4 regions of the Roseomonas fluvialis genome follow, and region 4 is predicted to be linked to each of the others. Evidence: predicted binding sites of a transcription regulator. Region 4 holds the regulator's gene; each other region holds the start of a gene.
What was found. Region 4 encodes LexA, which represses DNA repair genes until DNA is damaged. Its sites were predicted from a motif close to TGTTCTANNTANGTTC; they were not measured.

Region 1 (4,209 bases), 410 kb from region 4:
AGCCCGCGTCCTCCACGAAGACCACGACCGGATTGGCGCCGGCGGGCGAATGAATGGTGCGCGTGACCGCCATCGCCGCCAGCGCCACGCCGACGGCCAGCGCCAGCCATAGCCCCATCGGCCCGCCCAGGCTGTCGAACCCCATCCGGAACACCAGCCCGACCACGGTCGCGACCAGGTGTCCGCCCAGGAAGGACCGCGGCTGCGCCATGATGCCCCGCGGCATGCCAAACAGGATCACGCAGGACCCGCCGAGCGATGGCAGCAGCCAGGGGTGTTCGGTGAAGGACAGCGCGGCATTGGCCAGCAGCAGCGCCGCGGTGGTGGCCGCGATCTGCACCAGGATGCGCCGTGGGGGCGGCGGCTTCACGCGGAACGCCCGACCGCGGCGAGGTCCTCGGCCGTGTCCACGTCCCGCAGCCGGCGGAGCAGCGCCACACGCCGCCCGGCGAAGTTGCGCAGCGTGTCGGCCAGCGCGTGGCGGGTCGACCAGCGCACCCCCGCGAAGGGGCGCGCCGGCCGGCGCGGACCCAGACCCACCAGCCAGTAGCCGCCATCCTCGGCCGGGCCGAACACCGCATCGGCACGCCCCAGCACGCGGATCGCGGCGGCGATGTCGGCGGGGCGCAGGTCTGGGATGTCGCTGCCCGCCAGCACCGTGACCGGGTGCGGGCGCATGGCGCGCTCCATCCGCGTGCCGAGGTCCCCACGCGCCTGCTCGGTCCGCGGCGTGGCGCGCGGCACGAAGCGCGCCCAGGGTGCGCGCGCGCCGGCGGGGGTCGTGGCCAGCACGGTGCGCCAGCGCCGGTCGCGCCCGATCGGCCGTGCCACCGCGGCCAGGGTAGCGGTGTAGAAGCGGAGCGCCGCGCGCGCCCCGATCCCGGCGGCAAGGCGCCGCTTCACGAGCCCGAGGCGCGGGGCGCGGGCGAACAGGATCACGGTGGGGCGGGTCATCGCGGCGCAGCACAGCGCAGGATGCGCGCGCTGACCAGGGCCCCCGCCCGTGGCGGCGCGGGCCTGACGGACAGGCGGCGGGCAGGGCCGCGGCGCCTCAGCCCCGCCGGGCGTAGAGGCGCGCGATTCGCCCGGGCGGCACGCCGGCGAACCATAGCGCCAGGCACGACAGGTTGCGCGCGGAACGGCGCCACCAGCCCTCCGCCCGCCAGCGCACGGGCGAGGTCACGAATGCCACGTCCAGCGCCACCAATCGCTTCCGGCCGATCCGGCGGACCAGGTCGACATCCTCCATGATCGGAATGGGGCGCACTCCGCCTACAGCGGCCAGCAGGTCGCGATGCACCAGCAGCCCCTGGTCGCCATACGGCAGGCCGAGCACCCTGCAGCGCCAGGCCACCGCGCGTTCGAGCCGCCGCGCCTGTGGGGCGGCGTCATCCAGCGCGAAGCGGAAATGCGCCGCGCGGGCGGCATTGGCCGGGTCCGCCATGAAGGCGGCGGCGGCGGCGCGCCAGCCGGGGCCGGGGCGCGTGTCGGCATGGACCAGCAGCAGCCAGGGCGTCGATGCGGCGGCGATGCCGGCGGCGATCTGGCTGCCGCGCCCGCGCGGGGCCTGCAGCACCTGCGCGCCGGCCGCCTGCGCGATGGCACCGGTGGCATCGGTGCTGCCGCCATCGGCGACGATGACGGCATCCACCTCGCCGTCCAGGGCGGACAGCGTCCCGCCGAGGCCGGCGGCGGCATTGAGGGTGGGGATGACGGCGGTGAGCCCGGCCGGCGTTCTCATTCTGCCCCTATCGCGGTTCAGCAAGCATTAACCAAGCGTTCGCTGTATGTTCTTGACCGGCCGATCCGGACTTGGCAGGGTGTTTCGGAACAAATTGGGAACTTCAGGAGCAGCGCCATGCCCGACGGTACCCCGCACCTCGCCCCCCGCGCAGCCCCCGGCTTCGCCATGCCATCCCCCGCGCGGCGCGGCCGTGGCGCCGGGCTGAACCCCGCCGTGCGCTTCGAAAGCACCGCCCGCGAAGCCTTCGACGACGGCTGGGGCACGCTGGAAGCCGCCTTCGCCGACCTCCCGCCGCTGCCCACCACGCTCACCAGGGACCACGCGAAATCCGCCCTTGCCTGGAACGACAGCCCCGATATCGGCTTCGACCGGGCCGTGAACCCCTATCGCGGCTGCGAGCACGGCTGCGTCTACTGCTATGCACGGCCCTCCCACGCCTATCTTGGCCTGTCCCCCGGTCTCGATTTCGAAACCAGGCTGTTGTTCAAGCCCGAGGTCGCGGCCCTGCTCGAGAAGGAACTGCGCAAGCCCGGCTACGTGCCAAAGCCGATAGCACTCGGGTCCAACACCGACCCCTACCAGCCGGTCGAACGCACGCTGAAGCTGACCCGCGCTGTCCTGGAGGTGCTCGAGCGCTTCGACCACCCGGTCACCATCGTGACGAAATCCGCCGGCGTGCTGCGCGACATGGATATCCTTGCGCGCATGGCCCAGCGCAATCTGGTGCGGGTCTGCCTGTCGATCACCACGCTCGACGCGCGGCTGGCGCGCATCATGGAACCGCGCGCCGCAACCCCCGAACGCCGCCTGGCCGCCCTGCGGCATTTGTCCGAAAACGGCATTCCCGCCGCCGTGCTGGCCGCGCCCATGATCCCCGGGGTGAACGACGCGGAACTGGAGACCATCCTGGACCGCGCCGCCGCCGCGGGGGCGACGAGCGCCGGCTACGTGCTGCTGCGCCTGCCGCACGAGATCAAGCAGCTGTTCGAGGACTGGCTGACCCGCCACATGCCGGACCGCGCCGCCCGCGTGCTCTCGCTGATCCGCCAGACCCGCGGGGGTGCGCTCTACAACAGCCGCTTCGGCCAACGCCAGACCGGCACCGGCGCCTACGCCGACCTGCTGGCCCAACGCTTCGCCATCGCCTCCCGACGCCTCGGCCTGGAACGCCGCGGCGGCGGGGTCGGGGCGCTGGACTGCACGCGCTTCCGGGTGCCGGAGGCCACGACAGCAGGGACACAGCTGGCGCTGCTGTGAGAGGCATGGGCGTGCAACGGAGAGGGGCTTTGCCCCCCTCCGGACCTCCCCCCACCAAGGGGCGACGGCCCGTTGGATCGCGGATTTTGAATCGGGGATTCGGGGGGGGGCATCGTCGGCGATGCCCTGCGCGACGGTGGCGCCATGCCCGTCCCCGAAATCCCCCATCAAGTCGAGGGTTCCAAGGGCCTTTAGGCCTTTGGTGGGTGGGGTCCGGGGAGGGCAAAGCCCGCCCCGCGCGCGCGTCGCCGCCCTCACGCCGCCCGCAGGTGTTCCTTCAGGCGTGGCATCAGTTCCACCAGGTTGCAGGGCCGGTGGCGGCTGTCGAGTTGCCAGACCAGGATGTCGTCCCACGCGTCCTTGCAGGCGCCGGTGGAGCCTGGCAGGGCGAACAGGTAGGTGCCATTGGCCACGCCGCCGAGGGCGCGGGACTGCATCGTGGAGGTGCCGATCTTCTGGTAGCTCAGCATGCGGAACAATTCGCCGAAGCCTTCGATTTCCTTCTCGAGCACGCGCTTGAAGGCTTCAGGGGTAACGTCGCGACCGGTGATGCCGGTGCCGCCGGTGGTGATGACGCAGTCCACCGTGGGGTCGGCGATCCAGCGGCGCAGCTGGGCTTCGATCAGGTCGGCCTCGTCGCGCAGGATCTCGCGTGCCGCGCAGTGGTGGCCGGCGGCTTCGATGCGCTCGACCAACGTCTGGCCGGAGCGGTCGGTGGCGAGGTCGCGCGTGTCGCTCACGGTCAGCACGGCGATGTTCACGGCCAGGAACGGGAGCTTTTCGTCGATCGGCATGGTGGTGGTCCTCGCGGGGATCGGAGCATGGGGATCGCGCCCCGGCCCCGCAAGCGCGCCTGGCGCTGTGGTGTCCCGTGGAGCCATCGCCGTGCTCCGCGCCCCGCTTGACCCGCGTGCCCGCACGCGGCGCCGGATCGCGTTCGGGTGGGCGTTGCCTTCGGCCACCCGCGGTGGCGAGCCGGTCCTATCCGCCGCGGGCCTGGCGGATCTGCGCGACCGCGGCGGCCACGCGCATCGCCAGCAATGCCTCGCCGCGCGCGGCGGACGACCGCGCAGGGTCGCCGGTTGCACCCAGCGCGGGCAGGTCGGCCGTGCGCGGCGGCAGGCGGGTCAGATCCACGCCTGGCGGGTGCACCGCCATGAGTTCCGAGGTGTCGCCGATGCCGGCATGGGTGCCGATCGACGCGTCGG
Region 2 (4,209 bases), 610 kb from region 4:
GTCGCGGATGGCCGGCACCGCGGAGAAGAACTCCACGCCTTCGTCCACCGTCATGTCGAGCACGTCGGCGATCGACTTGCCGCGGAACTTCACCTCCAGCGTCTCGCGGTTGTAGCGCTTGCCCTTGCAGGTGTCGCAGGTGACGTAGACGTCGGGCAGGAAGTGCATCTCGATCTTGATGAGGCCGTCGCCCTGGCAGGCCTCGCAACGGCCGCCCTTCACGTTGAAGGAGAAGCGGCCGGGCTTGTAGCCGCGCGCGCGGCTGTCGGGCATTTCGGCGAACCAGTCGCGGATGGGCGCGAACAGGCCGGTGTAGGTCGCGGGGTTGGAGCGTGGGGTGCGGCCGATCGGCGACTGGTCGATGTCGATGATCTTGTCGAGGTGCTCGAGCCCTTCGATGCGGTCGTGCGGGGCAGGCACTTCGGCGGCGCCCATCAGGCGGCGCGAGGCGGCCTTGTAGAGCGTCTCCACCACCAGCGTGGACTTGCCGCCGCCGGAGACGCCGGTGATGCAGGCGAAGGTGCCGAGCGGGATCGACGCCGTCAGGTTCTTGAGGTTGTTGCCGGTGGCGCCGACGACGCGCAGCTGCTTCTTCTTGTCGATCTTGCGGCGCGTGGCGGGGACTTCGATGCGCCGCGCGCCGGAGAGGTACTGACCGGTGAGGCTCGCGGGGTTGGCCATGACCTCGGCCGGCGTGCCTTGCGCGATGACGCGCCCGCCGCCCGCGCCGGCGGCGGGGCCGATATCCACGAGGTAGTCGGCCTGGCGGATCGCATCCTCGTCGTGTTCGACCACCAGCACGGTGTTGCCGAGGTCGCGCAGGCGCCGCAGCGTGGTCAGCAGGCGTTCGTTGTCGCGCTGGTGCAGGCCGATGCTGGGTTCGTCGAGCACATACAGCACGCCGGTCAGGCCGGAGCCGATCTGCGAGGCGAGGCGGATGCGCTGCGATTCGCCACCCGACAGCGTGGCCGAGGACCGGCTGAGGCTGAGGTAGTCCAGCCCGACATCCACCAGGAACTGCAGGCGGTCCTCGATCTCGCGCAGGATGCGGCGCGCGATCTCCTGGCGCTGCGGCGTGAGGGTCGCCATCACCGTGCCGAACCAGTCGCGCGCGCGGCGGATCGACAGGTCGCTGACCTCGGCGATGTGCTTGCCGGCGATCTTCACCGACAGTGCCTGCGGCTTCAGGCGGAAGCCGGTGCAGGTCGCGCAGGGCTTGTCGGCCTGGTAGCGCGACAGGTCCTCGCGCACCCAGGGATTGTCGGTCTCCTTGAAGCGGCGCTGCAGGTTCGGGATGACGCCTTCGAAGGGCTTCTTCACCTCATAGGCGCGCAGACCGTCCTTGTAGCGGAGCGTGACGACGTCATCGCCGGTGCCGTGCAGGATCTGCTGGCGGACCTGCGCCGGGATGTCCTGCCACGGCGTGGTCATGGCGAACTTGAAGTGGCGCGCGAGGCTCTCGAGCGTTTGCGTGTAGTAGGGCGATTGCGCGCCGGTCCAGGGCATGATGGCGCCGTCCTTCAGCGAGACATCGTCCTGCGGAACCACCAGCTGCGGGTCGAAGAAGGTCTCGGTGCCGAGGCCGTCGCAAGCCGGGCAGGCGCCATGGGGCGAGTTGAAGGAGAACAGGCGCGGCTCGATTTCCTCGATGCTGAAGCCGCTGACCGGACAGGCGAATTTTGCGCTGAACACCGTGCGTTCGGCGGTGTCGGCGTTCTCGGCGTAGGCGATGCCTTCGGCGAGACCGAGCGCGGTCTCGAAGGAATCGGCCAGGCGTTGCGCCACACCCTCGCGGACCACGATGCGGTCGACCACGATCTCGATATCGTGCTTCAGCTTCTTGTCGAGCTTCGGCGCCTCGCTGATCTGGTGCAGCGTGCCGTTGATCTTCACGCGTTCGAAGCCGCGGCGCTGCCAATCAGCGAGTTCCTTGCGGTATTCGCCCTTCTTGCCACGCACGACGGGCGCGAGCAGCAGCAGGCGCGTGCCCTCGGGCATGCCCATGACGCGGTCGACCATCTGGCTAACCGTCTGCGCTTCGATCGGCAGGCCGGTGGCGGGCGAATAGGGAACGCCGACGCGCGCCCAGAGCAGGCGCATGTAGTCGTGGATTTCCGTCACTGTACCCACGGTGGAGCGTGGGTTGTGGCTGGTGGTCTTCTGTTCGATCGAGATGGCGGGCGACAGGCCCTCGATCGAATCGACGTCGGGCTTCTGCATGAGTTGCAGGAACTGCCGCGCATAGGCCGACAGCGACTCGACGTAGCGGCGCTGGCCTTCGGCGTAGATCGTGTCGAAGGCGAGGGACGACTTGCCCGAGCCCGACAGGCCGGTGACGACGGTGAGCGTGTCGCGCGGGATGTCGAGGTCTACATCCTTCAGGTTGTGCTGGCGCGCGCCGCGGATTCGGATCTGGCCGGTCATGATCTTGGGGGACTCCGGGGCGGGGCGCCGCTGGTGTTCTGGTGATGTTCTCACCATATATGCGGCTGGTTCGGCAAGCTGGAAAGGGGCGCCGTGCGGGCACGCCGGCGGGTGGGCCAAGGGTGGCCCCGCGGCCGGCGCCGGGCTAGTGTGACAGCGTCAAACCAAGGGACTGCGCGGCATGGCGGGCATCAACAAGGTGATTATCCTGGGGCGGCTCGGCCGCGACCCCGAGGTGCGGAATTTCCAGAATGGCGGCAAGGTCGTGAACCTGCGCATTGCAACCAGCGAGCGATACAAAGACCGCGAAGGCAACCAGCAGGAACGTACCGAGTGGCATTCGGTCGCGATCTTCAACGATCGCCTCGGCGAAGTGGCCGAGAAATACCTGCGCAAGGGCAGCGAGGTCTACATCGAGGGCCAGATCGAGACCCGCAAATGGGCCGACAAGGATGGGCAGGATCGCTACACGACCGAAGTCGTGCTGCGCCAATACCGCGGTGAGTTGCAGCTGGTCGGCGGGCGCGGCGGCGGGGCCGGCGACGATGGCGGCGGCGGATATGCCGAACGCTCCGGCGGCGGTGGTGGTGGGTATGGCGACCGGCCATCCGGCGGAGCACCGCGCGGCGAGGGCGGCGGCGGCGGGTCGTCGCGCGCGCCGTCGCGCGGAGGCGGCTGGGATTCCAAGAAGACCGACCTCGACGACGAGATTCCGTTCTGACCCCATCGTGGTTGACGGGCGCGCGGGCGCGGGGCCTATGGCGCCGCAGCCCCGCGCGCCGCGCCGCGTGACCCACGACATCGGATCGAGTTTGCCCGCGTGAGCGACCCCAGCACCCCCGAGCAGCCCCCCTTCGACACGCAGCCCGTGGCTCTCGAGGAGGAGATGCGCCGCTCCTACCTCGACTACGCCATGAGCGTGATCGTCGCGCGCGCCTTGCCCGACGCGCGCGACGGGCTGAAGCCGGTGCACCGGCGCATCCTGTTCGCCATGCAGGAGGCCGGCTACACGGCCGACAAGCCGTATCGCAAGTCGGCCCGCGTGGTTGGCGACGTGATGGGCAAGTATCACCCGCATGGCGATGCCTCGATCTACGACGCCATGGTGCGCATGGCGCAGCCGTTTTCGATGCGCGTGCCGCTGATCGACGGGCAGGGGAATTTCGGGTCCGTCGATGGCGATCCGCCGGCGGCGATGCGCTACACGGAAGCGCGGCTGGCACCATCCGCCATGGCGCTGCTGGAAGGAATCGACGAGGACACGGTCGATTTCCAGGCCAACTACGACGAGAGCGCGGAAGAACCGCGCGTGCTGCCCGCCGCCTTCCCGAACCTGCTGGTGAACGGCGCGAACGGCATCGCGGTCGGCATGGCGACCAATATCCCGACGCATAACCCGACCGAGATCATCGACGCCACGCTCGCGCTGGTGGCGGACAATTCGCTGACGCTCGACGACCTGATGAGGATCGTGCCCGGGCCGGACTTCCCGACCGGCGGGTTGATCCTGGGGCGCGCGGGCATCCGCTCGGCCTTCGAGACCGGCAGGGGGTCGATCCCGCTGCGCGCGCGCGCCGAGATCGAGGAGATGAAGGGCAACCGCCAGTGCATCGCGGTCAGTGAGATCCCGTACCAGGTCAACAAGTCCACGCTGCTCGAGAAGATCGCGGAGCTGGTGCGCGCCAAGGCGATCGAGGGAATCTCGGACCTGCGCGACGAATCCGACCGCTCCGGGATGCGGATCGTGATCGAGCTGAAGCGCGATGCGACGGCCGAGGTGGTTCT
Region 3 (4,209 bases), 2.2 Mb from region 4:
TCCGGCCCCATCGGCCCGGCCCGGCAGACCCAAAGCCGGACGCCGGATTCCAGCTCGACCCGATAGTAGTCGCGCGGCAGCCGGTCGGGTCGGTCCCGCCACCATTCGGGTTCGATCCGCTCGGGCCCCTCGGCACGCACCACCCGCTGCCAGGCGCGGCCGAGTCGCAGCCGGAAGGGCGGCCCGTCCGGGACTTCGGCCATCACCTCCAGCGCGGGCGGGCGGCGCAGCAGGCGCACCGGACGCGGCCTCGGCACCCATGGGTCCGGCACCTCTACCGGCTCGAAAGGGTTCACCCGCGCCATGGCCCGCTCCGGCCAGTGGCTCGCCCGCGGCGCCAGGCGCCAGACCGGCAGGCGCTGCGCCAAGCGGTCGAGCAACTGCGCCAGTTCCGCCTGCCGCCCCGCGCGCGCTGCCGTGCCGAGACCGTCCTGCACGCCGGTCAGCGGGTCGGCCACCGGCGCTTCCAGCGTGATCCGGTCGTAGCCGCAGTCCGGTTCCAGCCGTTCCAGTTTCCCGTGGAACAGCCGGGCCAGATGCTTCGGGTCGCGCGTGGCGAGCCCCGTGCCGATCGCGACCTCCTGCACCGCGCCATCGACGCGATGCGCGCGCAGCAGCATCCGCCGTGCACCGCGCCCGGCCTCCCGCAGCGCGCGGCACAGCGCGTCCAGCAGCAGGCCCAGCGCCGCCTCGATCCCCGCCCGCGTCACCACCGGGTCGGCGAAATCCTGCGCCACCTGCATCTCGGGCGGCGTGCGAATGGGGGAGATCGGCCGACCGGCCTGCCCCAGCGCTTCGTCCAGCGCCCGCGCCAGGCCGGCGCCGAAGCGCCGCACCAGCCCCGCGCGCGGCTGCGCCGCGACGCTGCCCACATCACGCAGGCCCAGCCCTTGCAGAGCGCTCACCAGCGCCGGTTCCAGCCGCAAGGCCGCCAGCGAGAGCGGCTTCACCGCGGCCTCCTCAAGCCCCGGCGCCACCACACCGCCGCGGCCCGCCCGCACCAGCGCCAACGCCACCCCGGGCATCCCCGCCACCGCCCCCCGCGCCGTCAGCCCCAGCCGCGCGAGCCGTCCCAGCACCTCCGCCCGCAACGCTTTCTCACCCCCGAACAGATGCGCCACGCCAGTGATATCGAGCAGCAACCCATCCGTGCCCTCGATCCCTACGAGCGGCGTGAAGCGCAGGCACCACAGCGCCAATCGCTCCAGCGCCGCGGCATCCGCGGCCGGATCCTCCGGCACCAGCACCACCCCGGGCAGGATCGCCTGCGCATCGGCCAGCGCCTGGCCGATGCGTAGCCCGGCGGACGCCGCCTCGGCACTCACCGACACAACCACCCGCCGCGCCCCACGCTGCGCCCAGACGGTGACAGGGCCGGGACGACGCAGGCGCTCGACCGGCAGGTGAGGCAGGAGGAGGGCGAGGGTGCGGCGCTCCACGTTGGGGATGGCGCTGCCAGGGGGCGCTGCCCCCTGGACCCCCGCCGGGGAGGCTGCGGCCTCCCCGGACCCCGCGATCAATGGGGGTGGGAGAGGGAGGGGCAGGGTACGCGCGTGATCGAGGGCGTGCCCGCGAGCCCCTCCCTCTCCCACCCCCATCAAGAATCCCGCGGGTCTGGGGGCGCGTATGCCCCCAGCGGGGGGGGCGGGGGGCTGGCCCCCCGTCGCACCCTTCCCCAACCGCGGCGGCCTGCAACACCGCCGCCTCATGCCCGCCGCCGTGTGGTGACCGTGCCTGTCCCGTCCTCGGTCACCAGGTCGCTGCCGTGCCAGGTGGCGCGCCAGGTGGTCGGTCGGCCGCCGCGGCAGCGCAGCAGATCGAGGTTCCAGGCCGGGTCGCCGATGGCGTGCTGGCTGGTGCTGTCGGACGGGGCGGCGCCGATGCGCCAGCGGGTCAGGGCGGCGGTCGGGGCGGCGCCGTCCTCGTCCGGGCGCAGCAGCAGGCCGAGCACGCCGCCCGCCTCGGCCGCCAGTTGCAGCCGACGGGCGGCGGTGAGGTCGAGCGCGCCGGTCATCAGCAGCGCGGCGCCGACGGCCGGGCAGCGCAGGGTTTCCTCCATGGCCCAGAGCGCGTCCTGCGCACGTGGCGCGCGGACCAGCACCAGTTGGGTGGGCGAGAGGCCGAAGCGTGCCAGGCCGGGTGGCCAGGCATCGGGATCGGGGGCGATCCAGAGCACCGTGCCCCCGGCGCGCCCCAGCACCAGGGCCGCGAATCCGGCGGCGGCGCCGGGTTCGGCGGCCAGGATCTCGTGCAGCGCGGCGCGCGGCAGGCCGCCCCAGGGCAGGCCGGAATCGATGGCGGGGGACAGGGGGATGGCGTCCTCCCCCCGCGTGGCCAGGGCTTCGGACGCACCCGCACGTTCGAGCCGCGCGATGCGGGCACGGAGCGCCGAGAGCAGGGCAGGGCGGTCGAGCGGGGGGGCGTTCGGGGGGCTGGACATGGCCTGGGGGAGGGCCGCTGATGTTCGCTTTATGTTCTCGTATTGCCGGGCCAAAGGTCAAGGACCGTGGATGGTTTCGCGTCGTGAGGGCGCACTTCGCCAAGAGTTTCTGCAGATAATGCTCTCAGGAGAAAGGGTTTCCCGCCCCTTGTCCGGCCCGTCCGGGCAACCGACCATCATCAACCGGTACGCAAGGACGCCCGACCATGGATGCAACCCCGCCCCCTTCCACCAGCATCGTGGATGGCTTCGAGGGTGCGGTCGGCAACACGCCCCTCATTCGCCTACGCCGCGCCAGCGAGGCGACCGGCTGCGAGATATTGGGCAAGGCGGAATTCATGAATCCCGGCGGGTCGGTGAAGGACCGCGCAGGGCTTGGCATCATCCTTGATGCCGAACAGCGCGGGCTGCTGACCCCGGGCAAGCCGGGCACCATCGTCGAGGGAACCGCGGGGAACACCGGCATCGGCATCACGCTGGTGGCCAATGCGCGCGGCTATCGCGCCGTGATCGTGGTGCCCGAGACGCAAAGCCGCGAGAAGATCGACTTCCTGCGCATGATCGGCGCCGACCTGCGGCTGATCCCGGCCAAGCCCTATTCCGACCCCGGCAACTACGTCCACTACAGCCGCCGCCTGGCGGAGGAGATGGGCGCAGTCCACGCCAACCAGTTCGACAATCTGGCGAACCGCAGCGCGCATGAGGCGACGACGGGGCCCGAGATCTGGACCCAGACCGGCGGGCATATCGACGCCTTCACCTGCTCCTGCGGGACCGGCGGCACGCTGGCCGGCGTGGCTCGCGCGCTCAAGGCCCGCAAGCCCGGCGCGCGCATCGTGCTCGCCGACCCGATGGGCAGCTCGCTTTATTCCTGGGTGAAGACCGGCGAATTGAAGCCCGAAGGCAGTTCCATCACCGAGGGTATCGGCCAGGCCGCCCGCGTCCCCGGCAACCTCGAACCCGACCGCGCGCTGATCGACGACGCCGTGCAGGTGACGGACGAGGAAGCGCTCGAGCAGGTCTTCGACCTGCAGATCCATGAGGGCATCTCGATCGGCGGGTCGGCGGGCGTGAACGTCGCGGCGGCGATCAAGGTCGCGAAGGCGCTCGGGCCTGGGCACCGCGTGGTGACCATCCTGTGCGATGGCGGCGCGCGCTACCAGTCCAAGCTGTTCAACCCGGACTTCCTGCGCGGCAAGGGCCTGCCCGTGCCGCCGTGGCTGGCCTGACGCGACGGGGGCACCGATGGAAATCACCGAACTCGCCCGCGCCATCCGAAGCCGTGACCCGGCCCGGCCGTCCTGGCCTGAGGCCGTGCTATGCTACGCCGGGCTGCATGCCGTGCTGTGGCACCGCATGGCTCATGCGCTGTGGCGGAGGGGCCTGAAGGGCCTCGCGCGCTTCGTCTCCCATATAGGCCGTTTCCTGACCGGCATCGAGATCCATCCCGGGGCGACCATCGGCCGGCGGCTGTTCATCGACCACGGCATGGGCGTGGTGATCGGCGAGACGGCGCAGATCGGCGACGACGTGCTGATCTATCATGGCGTGACGCTGGGCGGGCTGTCAGGCAGCCCGGGCAAGCGGCACCCGACCATCGGCAACAACGTCGCGATCGGTGCGGGGGCGCAGGTGCTAGGGCCGATCACCATCGGCGATGGCGCGCGCATCGGCGCGAATGCCGTGGTGACCAAGGACGTGCCGCGGGATTGCACCGTGGTCGGCATCCCGGCCCGCCCGCCGGCAGGGTCGATCTGTACCGACCCGAC
Region 4 (4,209 bases):
CGCCGTTCGATCCGTTGATGGTGTCGTCGCCGAAGGAGGTCGACACGCCCTCGAAGCCGATGATGGTGTCGATGGTCCCGCCGGTGTCGCGTGCGCGGGCGGTGGCGAGGTTGACCGACACGCCGCCCACGTCGATCCCGCCATAGCCGATGATGTCGAAACCGAGGCCGGCATTCACGCTGTCGGCGCCCTCGGACGGTGCAAACCATTCGCCCGCGGCGGTGCCGGTCACCACGTCGTTGAATCCACCGAACAGGACCACCCCGCGGATATTCACCAGCGTGTCCACGCCGCCGCGTCCGTCATTCACGGTGCCGGCGCCCAGGTTGATGTTCAGCCCCACCGTCTGGTCCGCATAGTCGGCGCGCACGAATTCGCCGAGGATCCCCACCAGCGTGTCATTGCCCCCGCCGCCGCGCAGGTCCGAGGTCGAGCGCGCCCCCTGGGCCACGCCGGTCAGGCGGTCGGCGAAGTTGCCGCCGATCGCGTTCTCCATCGAGATCAGCAGGTCGGTGCCGCCTTCGCCATCGGTCGCGATGCCGGTCGTCAGGTTCACGGTCGCGCCGGCGGTGGCGTTGATGTACTCGGCGTAGTCGCCGCCCAGGCCGCCATCGAGCGTGTCGTTGCCCGCACGGCCGCGAAAGCGGTTCTGCTCGGCGCCGCCCAGCATGGAATCCGCAAATGCAGTGCCGGTGATGCGCTCGATGCCCGACAGCGTATCGGTGCCGCCCCAGGCGTCCGTCACGATGCCGGTGACCAGGTTCACCACCACCCCGCGTGTGGCGTCGGGCACCAGGCCCGAGGAGAATTGGAAACCGACGCGGTCCTGCCCGCCGCCGCCATCGATACTGTCGTTGCCGTTGAAGCCGTAGAAGAACTCATCGGCACCGGTGCCGATGATGGTGTCGTTGCCGACCGTGCCCCAGACCTCCTCGACGCTGGAGAGGGTGTCGATGCCGCCTTCGCCGTCCTGCGCGCGGCCGGTGACCAGGTCCACGCTCACCGCACTGGCGGCCTGGCCATAGTCCGCGATGTCGATTCCGCCGCGCCCGTCGATGACATCGCTGCCGGCGCGGCCGCGGAAGCGGTCCACCTCCGCGCTGCCCTGCAGCGTGTCGTTGAGGTCGGTGCCGCGCAGCCCGGCGAAGCCGGAGATGGTGTCCGTACCGCCAACACCGTCGCTCGCGCGCCCGGCCGTGAGGTCGACCGACACGCCCGAGGTCACGGCGCCGCTGCGATAGTCCAGGAAGATGCTGGTATTGCGCGTGGGGTTGTTGTTGGCCAGCAGGTCATTGCCGGCGTTGCCGCGCACGATGAAGGTGAAGACCGACGTGTCGGCGTTGTTGATGGTGATCGTGTCGTTCGCGTTCGACCCGTTCACTTGCTCGATATTGACGAAGGTGTCGTTGCCCTGGTTCAGCACGAGCGGCCCGGCGGCCGAGGTGCCGCCATTGACGCCGCCCGTCGCGCTGATCGCGACCGAGACGGCGCCGTCCGAATTGGTGGCGAAGAAGCTCAGGACATCGAACCCGTCCCCGCCGTCGATCAGGTCGTTGCCCGCCTGGCCGAACAGCAGGTCGTCGCCGGAATCGCCCGCCAGGATGTCGTTGTCGTTGCCGCCCAGCAGCGTGTCGGCGGCACCCCCCCCGCGCAGCGTGTCCAACCCGCTGCCGCCCTGGATGCTGTCGTTGCCACCCTCGCCAAGGACGCTGTCATCGCCACTGGTGGTCAGCTGGCCGAAGGACGACACCGTATTGGTGATGGTGTCGTTGCCTGCCGTGCCGGTGATGATGGCCATGGCGCCGCCTTTCCGAATGCGCAACCACCATCACTTGCCGGGGGCGGCCGGCACCACGCTATCCGAAGTGCATTTCCAAAACGTAATGCCGCCCTGGGTGGCGGGGCCTGGCCTGATGGCGCGTCAATACCGCCGCAGCAACCCCACCAGCCGCCCCTGCACCTTCACCCGGTCCGGCCCAAAAATCCGCGTCTCATGCCGCGGGTTGGCCGGCTCCAGCGCCACCGAATTGCCGCGCCGGCGAATGCGCTTCAGCGTCACCTCGTTCTCGTCGACCAGTGCGACCACGATGGTGCCGTTCTCGGCCGTCTCGGCGCGCTGGATCAGCACCGTGTCGCCATCGAGGATGCCGGCATCGATCATCGAATCCCCCGCCACTTCCAGCGCGTAGTGCTCCCCCGCGCCGATCAGCGCGGCCGGCACATCCACGCTGGCGCCGTGGTCGCGGAGCGCCTCGATCGGCACGCCGGCCGCGATGCGCCCGAATAGCGGCAGGCTCACCGCGGCGCCGTCGTTCGCAGCCTCGGGCGCGGGGCGCGGCGGGGCAGGGGCGAAAGGCCCGCGGATCACGTTGGGGCCAAGCGGTGCATCGGGCTTGGGCGTGCGCGTGCGTGGCGCCAAATTCTCGGGCAGGCGGATCACCTCGAGCGCGCGGGCGCGATGCGCCCGCCGGCGCAGGAAACCGCGTTCCTCGAGTGCAGTAATCAGGCGATGAATGCCCGACTTGGACTTCAGGCTCAGCGCGCCCTTCATTTCCTCGAACGATGGCGAGAAGCCGGTGTCGCGCAGATGCCGATCGATGAACATCAGCAATTCGTGCTGCTTGCGCGTGAGCATCCGGCAACTCTCCCCATGCCGCGCCCCGCGGCTCGGCGGAACAAAGCGGCAACCTGACCGGTGTTCTAGAAAGGTTCCGGAGTCACAGTCAATGGGATTCGCCTGTGGATGGAATCGCCGCGCGACCGTTCCCCCGCCGCCGTCGCCCTGCCAGGATGCGCCGCCATGGACCGCCCCGACCTCTCCATCCTGATCGCGGCCCATCGCCTGCACGACCTCGCGCCGCGCGCCGTCGCCTCGGTGTTCGACCGCGCCGAAGGGGCCGCAGTCGAACTCGTGCTCGCCTCCGACGACGGGACCGACTACGCGCCCTTGCTGCCGCCCGACCCGCGCCTGCGCTTCGCGCCGGTGGGGCCGGTGCGCAGCGGCGCCCATGCCGCACGCAACCGCGCCCTGGCCATGGCGCGCGGCGCGCATGTGCTGATGCTCGACGCCGACGACGCGCTGGAAGGCCCGCCCGATTCGATCGCGCGCGCGCTGCACCGGGCGCGCGGCGGGGGCGCGGTCGTGGTACCGTCCATCGTGCGGGACCCGGATGGCGCGGCGCTGCGGCGCATCCCGGCCGATGGCCTGGCGCGCTTCGGCTTCATCGGCTGGGCGGAGGCCTTCGCCTCGCTGCATGTCATCGCACGGCGGGACCTGGTGCAGCCCTTCGCGCCGTTCCGCCTGATCGACGACGTTGTCTTCGACCTGCGCGCGCTGGCCGCGGCGGGCGGATGCGCGCCGGTCGCGGACGGCCTCGCGTACCGCTACCAACTGCGCCCGGGCCAGGCGACCGACGTGCCCTGGACGCGCTTCGATGCGGAATACGCGCAAGCGCTCGCCGCCATCGCGCGGGACGGCTTCGGCTTCGCCGACCACGCGCCGGCCGCCGCGCGCGTGCTGCGGCGGTGGCGTGCGATGAACCGGGCGGTCGGCAGCAGCCCGGCCCTTGGCGACTACCATCGCCGCGCGACAGCGCGCGATCGGCGCGCTACACGCCCAACTCCGCCAGGATGATCGCCTCGACCTCCGCCCCCGCCGGCAGGGCGGGTGCGAAGGGCGCGCGCATCACCAAGGCATCGGCGCGCGCGAGGGTCGCCAGCATCGACGAATCCTGCACCGGCGCCGGCGTCACCAGCATCCGCCCCTGCGCATCGACCGACAGCGCCGCGCGCAGGTGGTCGGCGCGACGGTCGTTCTGCGCCAGCGGCACCGCGGTCAGCACGCGCCGCGTCGGCGTCGGCGCCCCCTCGAGGCCCGATAGCCGGGCGATCGCCGGGATCAGGAACACCACGCCGCAGACCAGCGCGCTGACCGGATTGCCCGGCAGCCCCAGCACCGGCGTGCGCCCGAGCCGGCCCCAGATCAACGGCTTGCCCGGCCGCATCGCGATCTTCCAGAAGCCGAGTTCGAAGCCCTCGCCGCCCAGCGCCTGCTGGATCAGGTCGTGGTCGCCCACGCTGGCCCCGCCGGTGGTGACCAGCAGGTCGAAGGCATGCGCACCGGCGGCGACATCCGCGATCGCGGCCGTGTCGTCCGGCGCGATCGGCAGCACCACCGGTTCCCCGCCCGCGGCGCGCACCAGCGCCGCC

Region 1: the regulator LexA is predicted to act here: its motif matches at 1,778-1,793, upstream of MWM08_RS17990 (TIGR04283 family arsenosugar biosynthesis glycosyltransferase).
Region 2: the regulator LexA is predicted to act here: its motif matches at 2,459-2,474, upstream of uvrA (excinuclease ABC subunit UvrA).
Region 3: the regulator LexA is predicted to act here: its motif matches at 2,462-2,477, upstream of MWM08_RS05685 (ImuA family protein).

Annotation. Positions count from the first base shown of each region.
Region 1 is NZ_AP025637.1:3,741,052-3,745,260, forward strand. Features, by position in the region: gene MWM08_RS17980 (HPP family protein) at 1-370, opposite strand, end outside; gene MWM08_RS17985 (TIGR04282 family arsenosugar biosynthesis glycosyltransferase) at 367-954, opposite strand; gene MWM08_RS17990 (TIGR04283 family arsenosugar biosynthesis glycosyltransferase) at 1,052-1,741, opposite strand; gene MWM08_RS17995 (PA0069 family radical SAM protein) at 1,859-3,001, shown strand; gene moaB (molybdenum cofactor biosynthesis protein B) at 3,256-3,795, opposite strand; gene MWM08_RS18005 (creatininase family protein) at 3,983-4,209, opposite strand, start outside.
Region 2 is NZ_AP025637.1:2,722,352-2,726,560, reverse strand. Features, by position in the region: gene uvrA (excinuclease ABC subunit UvrA) at 1-2,424, opposite strand, end outside; gene ssb (single-stranded DNA-binding protein) at 2,606-3,145, shown strand; gene gyrA (DNA gyrase subunit A) at 3,245-4,209, shown strand, end outside.
Region 3 is NZ_AP025637.1:1,161,742-1,165,950, forward strand. Features, by position in the region: gene MWM08_RS05680 (Y-family DNA polymerase) at 1-1,439, opposite strand, end outside; gene MWM08_RS05685 (ImuA family protein) at 1,706-2,440, opposite strand; gene MWM08_RS05690 (cysteine synthase A) at 2,647-3,669, shown strand; gene cysE (serine O-acetyltransferase) at 3,686-4,209, shown strand, end outside.
Region 4 is NZ_AP025637.1:3,334,530-3,338,738, reverse strand. Features, by position in the region: gene MWM08_RS16260 (beta strand repeat-containing protein) at 1-1,798, opposite strand, end outside; gene lexA (transcriptional repressor LexA) at 1,922-2,635, opposite strand; gene MWM08_RS16250 (glycosyltransferase family 2 protein) at 2,801-3,634, shown strand; gene MWM08_RS16245 (molybdopterin molybdotransferase MoeA) at 3,609-4,209, opposite strand, start outside.